One region of the Vibrio sp. R11-SG3-ISO3-SZ genome, then DNA from elsewhere that is predicted to be linked to it. Evidence: predicted binding sites of a transcription regulator. Region 1 holds the regulator's gene; each other region holds the start of a gene.
What was found. The regulator MetJ, encoded in region 1, represses methionine synthesis genes. The targets are predictions, from matches to a motif close to TTAGACNTNTANANGTCTAA.

Region 1 (3,278 bases):
GCCTCGCTTAACGGGGCGCTTAATTCGCCGAGGGTGGTGAACTCGTCTTTGAGCGTCGCCAGCATGTGCGCTTGTTCGTCGTCACTGTCAATCAAGGCTTCGATAAGCCCTGTTTGGAATTGTCGTACCGACTGCAACGCTTCATGGGCAAGGCGGCCGTCTTTATAGAGCGCTTCGGTAAATTCAATCAAATGATTGGTGGTTTTACCGGCCGCTGAGACAACGATCAGATCATCGCTGCCAGAGTATTCTTTGAGTATGGTGACTACCCGGCGGTAGCACTCCGGATCCGCTAAGCTGCTACCACCAAATTTATGCAGTTGACGCGATGTCGTCATTACGCGGACTCCTTCACACAGTTAAAGGCTTGCTTGAGATCGTCAATCAGGTCATCGGCATCTTCAAGACCGACAGACAGACGCAGCAGTTGCTGAGAGACACCTGCCTCGGCCAGCGCCGCTTCTCCCATCGCACGGTGGGTCATTGACGCTGGGTGACAAATGAGGCTTTCTACGCCGCCTAGCGATTCTGCAAGAGAGAAGAGTTTCAGCTCACCGACAAACTGTTTCAGTTCTTCAAAGCTGCCAGCGAACTCGAAGCTGAGCATAGAACCAAAGCCTGATTGTTGTTTCTTAGCGATGTCATGGCCAGGGTGATCCGGCAAGCTTGGGTGATAGATGCGGCCGACCAGTGACTCTGTTTTCAGAAAGTCGAGAATGTTTGCCGAGCTTTGTTCATGCACCTTCATTCGTGCGCCTAACGTGCGGATGCCGCGCAGCGTCATGTAGCTATCAAACGGCGTGCCGGTGGCCCCAATGCAGTTGCCCCACCAAGCCAGTTCTTCAGCGTGCGCTTTGGTTTTGGTGATCACCACGCCGCCAATCACATCGGAGTGACCGTTGATGTATTTGGTGGTTGAGTGAATAACGAAATCCGCACCCAATTCGAGTGGCTTCTGGAAAATCGGGGTTAAGAAGGTATTGTCAACCGCGACCAGTGCGCCGACTTGTTTCGCTTGCTGGCAGACTTTCTCGATATCCACCACACGCACCAAAGGATTTGATGGCGTTTCCAACAGGATAAGCTTGGGTTTCTGGTTGATGGCGGCGGTCAAGGCTGCGTCATCGGATTGGTCGACGAACAACACGTTGAAGTCGCCTTTTTGCGCACGGGTATTGAAGAGTCGATAGGTGCCACCGTAGCAATCGTGTGGCGCGACAATCAAATCATCTGGCCCGACAAACGCAGACACCCAAAGGTTGAGCGCTGAGGTGCCACAGTTGGTCACCACTGCGCCTTCTCCACCTTCTAATTCATACAGCGCCGTTTCAAGCAGGCCACGGTTCGGGTTGCCAGAACGCGTGTAATCGTATTTCGGCACTTCACCAAACGCCGGAAATCCGTAATTGGTCGAGAGATAAATAGGGGGAACGACAGCGTGATGTTGGGTGTCTGACTCGATACCAGTACGTACCGCGATGGTGGCGGGTTTGCGCGTGCTCATAGCGTTTTCCTTGCGAACAGTAGTGACTTGTTTTAGGGAATGCGATATACCTGTTGCTTATCAGGTGTATCCGGCACCCAATGTGGTGTAGTGCTGCGACACACTCACAGTTTGGGCCGATTCCACTCCTATCGCCAACCACTTTACTTCTCATTTTTTAAGACGTCAACACTTCTAGACGTCTATATGTCTTTGCTTGTAGCCATAAATACCGTTAAAATTGTGGTTTAAACACTCATACGCAAATATAAAGGTGCGCAATGGCAGACTGGAATGGCGAATACATTAGCCCATACGCAGAACACGGTAAGAAAAGTGAGCAAGTGAAAAAAATCACGGTCTCCATCCCACTTAAAGTCCTTAAGGTATTAACAGACGAGCGTACGCGCCGCCAGATCAACAACCTGCGTCATGCCACCAACAGTGAGTTGTTGTGTGAAGCGTTCTTGCACGCTTACACAGGTCAACCATTACCGACGGATGAAGATTTGCGTAAAGACCGTCCAGATGATATTCCCGCTGAAGTGAAAAAGCTGATGACGGAGATGGGGATTGAGTTTGAGGCGTTTGACGACTAACGCTCGCCCTGTTTTGCACCGAATTTGAATGCAAAAGCCGCTGACATCGTCAGCGGCTTTGTTGTTTTTGCTCAGCCAGAGACAAAGGTCGTGGCTGGTAGTGGGCGTCAAGGTTACTCGATATCCATGTAATGGTCAGGCAGCTCAATGCGTGCCACCCCGGATTCTACCGCGGCTAACGCGACCGCTTTGGCGACGCGGGGGAGTAGTCTTGGGTCCATCGGTTTTGGAATAATGTAGTCTGGGCCAAACGAGAGTGAATCCACACCCGCGGCGGTCAGAACATTGGCAGGTACCTCTTCCTTCGCCAGTTGACGGATCGCCGCTACGGCAGCGAGCTTCATCTCATCGTTGATCTCGCTAGCACGTACATCCAGTGCGCCACGGAAAATAAACGGGAAGCAAAGTACGTTGTTGACTTGGTTCGGGTAGTCACTGCGACCTGTACCCATAATGAGGTCATTGCGTACATCATGAGCGAGCTCAGGTTTGATCTCAGGATCTGGGTTAGAGCAGGCAAACACGATGGGTTTGTCGGCCATCAATTTAAGATCATCTGGCGATAATAGGTTAGGACCAGAAACGCCAAGGAACAGATCGGCGCCTTCAATGACATCTTGCAGCGTACGTTTGTCGGTGTTGTTGGCAAACAGTTGTTTGTATTCGTTGAGATCATCACGTCGAGTGTGGATCACACCTTTGCGATCCAGCATGTAAATTTTCTCGCGCATCGCGCCGCACTTGATCAGCAGCTCCATACAAGCGATGGCAGCCGCACCGGCGCCCAGACAGACAATCACGGCGTCTTCCAGTTTTTTACCTTGCAGCTCAATGGCGTTTAGCATGCCAGCAGCCGTCACAATGGCGGTACCGTGTTGGTCATCATGGAAGACTGGCACATCACAGCGTTCAATTAATTGTTTTTCGATTTCAAAGCAGTCTGGCGCTTTGATGTCTTCTAAGTTGATGCCGCCGAAGGTATCCGCGATGTTGGCGACCGTGTCGACAAACTCATCGATGGTGCGATGTTTGACTTCGATGTCGATGGAGTCCAAACCTGCAAAGCGCTTAAACAGCAGGGCTTTGCCTTCCATCACGGGCTTTGATGCCAGTGGGCCAAGATTACCTAGGCCAAGAATCGCTGTGCCGTTGGAGATCACTGCCACCATATTGCCTTTTGCAGTGTACTTATAGAC
Region 2 (3,278 bases), on a different contig from region 1:
TCTAACTGCTTGCGATACTTCTCTTCTAACGCGCTGTTACCGGCGCGCTCTTCCAACTCGACCAGTAGGGCCAATGAGGCTTGTTGCACGCCAAACTGCTGGTGGAAGTTCATCAAGCGTATTCGCGCCGATGTGTATTCACCTTGCTCTATTTCAAGTTTAGTCAGGCGCAGCAGCGAGGTGACACGGCGCGGGTCGTGATCCAATGTGCGTTTGAAATAACCCATGGCTTGTTCGGGTTTGCCCGCTTTCAATGCACAGAGTGCCGCATTTTCATAGCTGGCGGAAATCAGGTAGTAGTAGGGCTGCTCAATGGCTCGATTAAACAGTTGATCAGCCTGAGGATAGCGCTCTTGTTTGCATAAAAACGTGCCGTAGTTGTTCATTACATTACCGTTTCTCGGGTGCTGTCTCAGCGCCGTTATATACAGTTTTTCAGCGTCCGCTTCTTCACCAACTTGCTCGAAATAGTGCGCCATCGCCAATTGTGCTCGGTAGTAACTTTTATCGTGCTGAAGGGCTTTTTCCAGATTTTCGCGGGCTTTCACCATATCACCCTGCTGTAAGTAACCCATGCCAAGGGCTAAGCGCGCATCGGCTTTTTCTCGTGGGTTGGCATTGAGCTCGGGCTCAGGGTTATTGTCCACCGTGACACAGGCAGAGAGAAGTAACACCAAAGGAAGGAGAAGGGTACGCATATTCGTTCAACTTTTGTGGTTCAGTAACAGATAACAAGCTTGTGTTTTTTTATACCTGATCCTATCTGGTGTTTGCGCCGATGAGTGAGACTCTGCGAGGGGTTTATCAGTTTCTTAGTGTGGGCCGGAAAAGAATGCGAGCGAGGGCGCGCTTGCGCCCTCGTATTCGGTGACAGGGTGTTGCCCTAGACGCGTTAATCGTCTTTGGTGAAGTTGGCTTCGCTGAAGTGATCCAAATCGTATGGCGTTTGCTGGTAGACGCAGTAGTTCAACCAGTTGGCAAATAGCAGGTGCCCATGGCTGCGCCAACTTGCGCACGGTTTGTTGTCGGGATTGTTGTTGGGGTAGTAGTTGACCGGAATCGCCGGTTCCATTCCCTCACTCAGATCGCGGATGTACTCATTGTGCAGGGTGTGTGAGTCATACTCTGGATGGCCCGTCACAAACACATTGCGCTTATCTTTGGTGGCCGCCAAGTAAACGCCAGCCACGTCTGAGGTGGCCAAGATGTCGAGATCCGTATGCTCGGCGAGATACTCCGGTGAGAAATCAGCGTAGCGAGAATGCGGTGCTAAAAAGGTGTCGTCAAAACCACGCAGAATGGGGTGAAACTCGTGATGAATTTGATGTTGATACACACCGGAGAGCTTCTCTTTGCGAGTGCGCTTAGGCAGATTGTAGAGCAGCTTTAACCCTGCTTGTGCGGCCCAGCAGACGTATAAGGTCGAGGTGACGTGCTCTTTCGCCCAGTTCATGATGGTTTTGAGGTGGTCCCAGTAAATCACGTCTTCAAACTGGACCAGACCGAGCGGCGCACCGGTGATGATCAAACCATCGAAATTGCGTTTTTTGATCATCTCAAATTGTCGGTAAAAGTTGTCTAGGTGCTCGGTTGGCGTATTTTTACTCGGGCGATCATCAATGCGCAGCAGTTCAATATCGACCTGCAATGGGCTATTGGACAAGAGGCGTAAAAATTGCGTCTCTGTCTCAATTTTTTTTGGCATAAGATTGAGGATCAACACCTTAAGTGGACGAATCTCCTGCGTAGAGGCACGCGATTCGCTCATGATGAAGATATTTTCCTGACGCAGTACATCAGTGGCAGGCAATTGATCGGGGATCTTAATCGGCACAGCTTTCTCCCTAAGCTCTGTTATGGACGTCTATACATCTAAACTTAACCCAATCGGTATGAGATGTCGATAGCATTTTTAGGCCAAATTGGTTTACTATCTGCGCCTCGAACTTGGTGAGACTATGTCGGCGCAGCCGCAAGTAAATCAGCGGACATCGGCCGCAAGGGAGTAATAGAGCGGTGAAATTGACCTTAATTCGTGGTCTGCCAGGTTCTGGCAAAAGCACCCTAGCGAAAACACTGCCAGCGGTGCACCTTGAAGCGGATATGTATTTTATCGCTGACGATGGCGTTTACCGCTATGACAAAGCGAAAATTTCCGATGCGCACGAGTGGTGCCGAGCTGAGGTCAAACGTGCGCTGACCAACGAGCAGGACGTGGTTGTCTCCAATACTTTTGTCCAGCGCTGGGAAATCGCGCCGTACTACCGCCTCGCCAAGCAATTTGGCGCTGAGTTTGTGGTGATGGAGTGCTCTGGGCAATTTCAAAATATCCACGGCGTTGAGCGCAGTACAATCGAACAAATGAAAAAACGGTGGCAGACATGGCAAAGCGATCGCCCGTTGTTGAAATGACCTCTTACGGTATTTACGACCAATGGGACTCCAAATCAAAACATCTTCCTAAAATACAAGCGTTTACCACTAAGGTTCCGGCTGACGAGGACGTTGAGTTTGGCTTTATCGTCAACATCAAAAAAGCCAAAGGTGCGTTGATTGAGTTTTGTATCGATCATCCCGGTATCTTAGGCAAAAAAGGCCAGACGCTAGCGCCTTTCACCGGTGAGCTGCACGTAGGCAGCAACGATTGGGATTTCTACTTGGGCGATACGATTCAACTGCTTCATCCAGACGGCGGTTTGGAGTCGAATTTGGGGCGTTGGCACATGAGCATCGAGATGGACGGACGCGTGATTGCACAAAAGACCTTCGATGTGTATGGTCGGGATGAGAATGAATTTTGGCGCCGGCGAGGTTTTTAAACGCGGCGCTCAAACGTTATCGCGGCGATGTTGACGCAATGCGCGCCAAGCCATGAGGCTCCAACCCAGTGCTTGCACCCACAGCAGTGCGTATTGCTCCGCGACTTGATGCCATTCTCCGCCCATCTGGTTTAAACGCAAGAATGCTTGGATGGCGGGCGTACTAGGAAAAAGCTGCGATAACCAAACGATGCCATCGGGAATCGCTTCGAGCGGCCAGATAAACCCCGCACTAAAAATCAGCGGCATTGAGCTGATTAGTACCACTAATGTCACCAACTCTCGTCTTGGTACTACCGTACCTAGCCAGATGCCTATCGCGCAGGATGCCAACAAGAAAGGCAGCAATAGAGTGACAAGATCGGCAAGGTTTGCTAACTGCGCGACGCCGTGCAAGCGAAAACTCGGCCCGAAGTAATAACCGCTTAGTACCAAGTAAATACTCGTCAGCAGTACCAT
Region 3 (3,278 bases), on a different contig from region 1:
AAGCACAAAAATATCGGATCAGTGAAAAGACACAACGTAAAGTGATGGCGGTGGTGGAAGAGCATAACTATCGCCCGGATCTTGCCGCCAGTACGCTGCGCGCAGGGCAAAGTCGATCGTTTGGGTTGGTGATCCCTGATTTAGAAAACACCAGTTATGCCAAGCTTGCAAAACTTCTCGAACAAAGCTCTCGAAAAGCGGGCTATCAAATATTGATCGCTTGTTCAGATGATGACGCTGATACCGAGAAAAACGTCGTCAATGCGTTGATCAGTCGTAAGGTCGATGGGCTGTTTGTGGCGAGCGCGATGCCAGATGCCAATGAATTTTATCTCGACATCCAAAATAAGGGCACGCCGGTTATCGCGATTGACCGTCCCTTGGACGATGAGTTTTTTTCATGCGTGATCAGTGAAGACTTTGGCGCGGCGAATGAGCTCACTCACTCCGTAATTAGTGACGCCGTCACAACTATTGGCTTAATTGGTGCACTTCCAGACCTCAATATCTCTAAAGAGCGTGAGTTGGGTTTTAAGACGGCGGCAGAAGAGCGAGGTTGCAGTGTAGTAATTGGCTATGGTGACCACTTTAACCGTATTGACGCGAAAAAGGTGATGCGTACTTGGCTGGCCAACAATGAGCTCCCCAATGCGATTGTGACCACCTCGTATACTTTGTTGGAAGGGGTATTAGACGTATTTCTCGAGCAACCAGAGTTGGTCAAAGGCATCAAACTGGGGACCTTTGGTGATAACCGTCTGCTTGATTTCCTTCCCTTTAAAGTGAACTCTTTGCCCCAACAATTTGAAATGATTTCAGACAGCGCGTTGGCGTTGGCACTTAACGCATCGGCAAAACGTTACCATCCGGGTATTGAGTTGATTCCACGTGAGTTGATTGTTCGCTAACCGTTTTAACTAAGATAAGGTTACTAAAACAGGGATACTAAAACCGTGGAACTAAAAAGCGCCAAGACGGCGCTTTTTTCACATCAGAGCAGCACGATCATCAGTACTGAAAACGAACGCTCATCGTCAATTGTGGACCATAGAGTCCGTTGTTTCTTGTCTCGGCTGATAGCGACATCTGCTGAGTAGAGTGAAAACGAAGTCCGGCGTGAAAGACAGAGGAATCATCCAAACGGCCTAATCGCATCGTCGCTTCGACTTGTTCAGTCAACCAAAGACGACCGCCAATGTTCATTTCAATCTGCGTGTCACTGTCACCTGCTACATATTTTGTTTGGTGAAGTAGCATTTGACCATACACATCCGCAAATTGTGTTACTGGTCCATTAAAACCGATACCACCGGCAACGTCATAATCGCCATCAAACTGAGAATCGGCGCGAATGATCAAATGGGAGTTTTCCGTGAATAGAGTGGTGAACTCACCGCCTAATGTCGAGGGATTGGCGCCTACACGCACTTCAAAGTAGTTGTAGCTGAAGTTATTCGCTTGTGCTGATGTCGCCGCAAGAGCCAGCGCGCTGGTAAGTAGGATTTTTTTCAAAACAGTCTCCGACATTGTCAATTTTCCGTCTAAGCGCCACATTGGCTTGGCGTTTTTGCCTAATGAAAAAATATTAGCAAGTTTTAAGCCAGCCATTTGAGGTGGGTGTCATTATTGATGATTTAAAATGATTTGTCGCCTACGAATTGAATTGATTGATTTTTTATATAGAAAGCTTACAGTGGAGCTCTAGCCATCTAAAAGGCTTTTATTAACAATGAGAGGGAAATATGAAGTTAGTCAGTAAGGTGTCGTTGTTAGCATTCATCACGGTAGTCGGACTTACCGGGTGCGGCGAAAAAGAAGAGTCAGTGATTAAAGTTGGAGCGACGGTTGGCCCACACGCCCAGGTTGTCGAGGCGGTAGCAAAACAAGCCGAGCAGCATGGGTTAAAGGTGCAAGTGATCGAGTTTTCGGATTATGTCACACCAAACGCGGCGCTTGATGATGGCAGTATCGATATCAATAGTTATCAACATCAACCATTTTTAGACAGTTTTAATCAAAATCATGGTACAGAACTTGTCTCAATCGGCCGTTCAATCCTCATGCGTATGGGACTTTACTCAAATAAATACCGCACTTTAGATGCGTTGCCAGAGAAAGCGCGTATCGCGATACCTAACGATCCGACTAATGGTGGTCGCGGTCTATTATTGCTTGCTGAAGCGGGAGTGATCACCCTGAAAGAGGGCGTTGGATATGCGGCAATGCTCACTGATGTTGTGGACAACCCTAAACAGTTCGAATTCATCGAGGTCGATGCGGCGCAGTTACCCAGAACTCTGGATGATGTCGATGCTGCGGCAATCACGATGAACTATGTGATGTCATCAGGGCTTGATCCGCAGAAACAGAGTATTTATCTCGAATCGACCGATGCCCCGCTCGCTGTTATGGTCATCGCGACCCGTAAAGGGGAAGAGACTAAACCTGAGTATCAGCAGTTTGTTGAGATCTTCCAATCGCAAGAGACGAAAGCCTTCCTAGCCAAGCAGTTTGGTAGCACGATTGAGGCGGCGTTCTAATTCGCAGAATGATTGAGAGCCCGAGGCATTACCACCTCGGGCTTTTTTTATCGAAACATTAGCGATTGCAAGGTGGGAGTGGTATCGTCAGCCAACATAACGGATGGATTTATTGTAGTTTTTTCTTTATATGAAAACGCCTCTTCAAGCCCTAATGGTACAGGGTACAACCTCTGACGCCGGAAAAAGCGTCGTCGTGGCAGGTCTTTGCCGAGTGTTGGCTCGCCGTGGTGTGCGAGTTGCCCCATTTAAACCACAGAATATGGCGTTAAACAGCGCCGTAACCTCTGATGGTGGTGAAATTGGTCGCGCCCAAGCGGTGCAAGCTTTAGCCTCCGGTGTCGAGCCTAGTGTTCATATGAATCCAGTATTACTTAAGCCCAATTCCGATATTGGCGCACAGGTGATCGTGCAAGGTAAAGCACTGAGTAATATGGAAGCGTGTGGTTACCAGAACTACAAACAGTTAGCGCTGCCTTTTGTGATGGACTCGTTTAGTCAACTGACCGAACACTATGATTCGATTATGATCGAAGGCGCTGGTAGCCCCGCAGAAATCAATCTACGTGAGAATGATATCGCCAATATGGGCTTTGCTGAGGAGGCGGATGTGCCCGTCGTGATTGTCGCCGATATTGACCGGGGCGGCGTGTTTGCTCACTTGTACGGCACTCTAGCCCTGCTATCAGAGAGCGAGCAGCAGCGAGTTAAAGGATTTATTATTAATCGCTTTCGTGG

Region 2: metA (homoserine O-acetyltransferase MetA) is a predicted target of MetJ. The motif match lies at 1,857-1,876, and genes of this name have one in related genera.
Region 3: AC6R1O_RS02050 (MetQ/NlpA family ABC transporter substrate-binding protein) is a predicted target of MetJ. The motif match lies at 1,694-1,713, and genes of this name have one in related genera.

Annotation. Positions count from the first base shown of each region.
Region 1 is NZ_JCBDGX010000036.1:5,028-8,305, forward strand. It holds gene AC6R1O_RS04955 (bifunctional aspartate kinase/homoserine dehydrogenase II) at 1-338, opposite strand, end outside; gene AC6R1O_RS04960 (O-succinylhomoserine (thiol)-lyase) at 338-1,504, opposite strand; gene metJ (met regulon transcriptional regulator MetJ) at 1,765-2,082, shown strand; partial or broken gene AC6R1O_RS04970 (malic enzyme-like NAD(P)-binding protein) at 2,196-3,278, opposite strand, start outside.
Region 2 is NZ_JCBDGX010000052.1:16,744-20,021, forward strand. It holds gene pilW (type IV pilus biogenesis/stability protein PilW) at 1-698, opposite strand, end outside; gene metA (homoserine O-acetyltransferase MetA) at 893-1,834, opposite strand; gene AC6R1O_RS07160 (ATP-binding protein) at 2,017-2,412, shown strand; gene AC6R1O_RS07165 (DUF3859 domain-containing protein) at 2,382-2,819, shown strand; gene AC6R1O_RS07170 (ABC transporter permease) at 2,829-3,278, opposite strand, start outside.
Region 3 is NZ_JCBDGX010000016.1:34,557-37,834, reverse strand. It holds gene cra (catabolite repressor/activator) at 1-908, shown strand, start outside; gene AC6R1O_RS02055 (hypothetical protein) at 1,009-1,527, opposite strand; gene AC6R1O_RS02050 (MetQ/NlpA family ABC transporter substrate-binding protein) at 1,743-2,540, shown strand; gene AC6R1O_RS02045 (cobyric acid synthase) at 2,671-3,278, shown strand, end outside.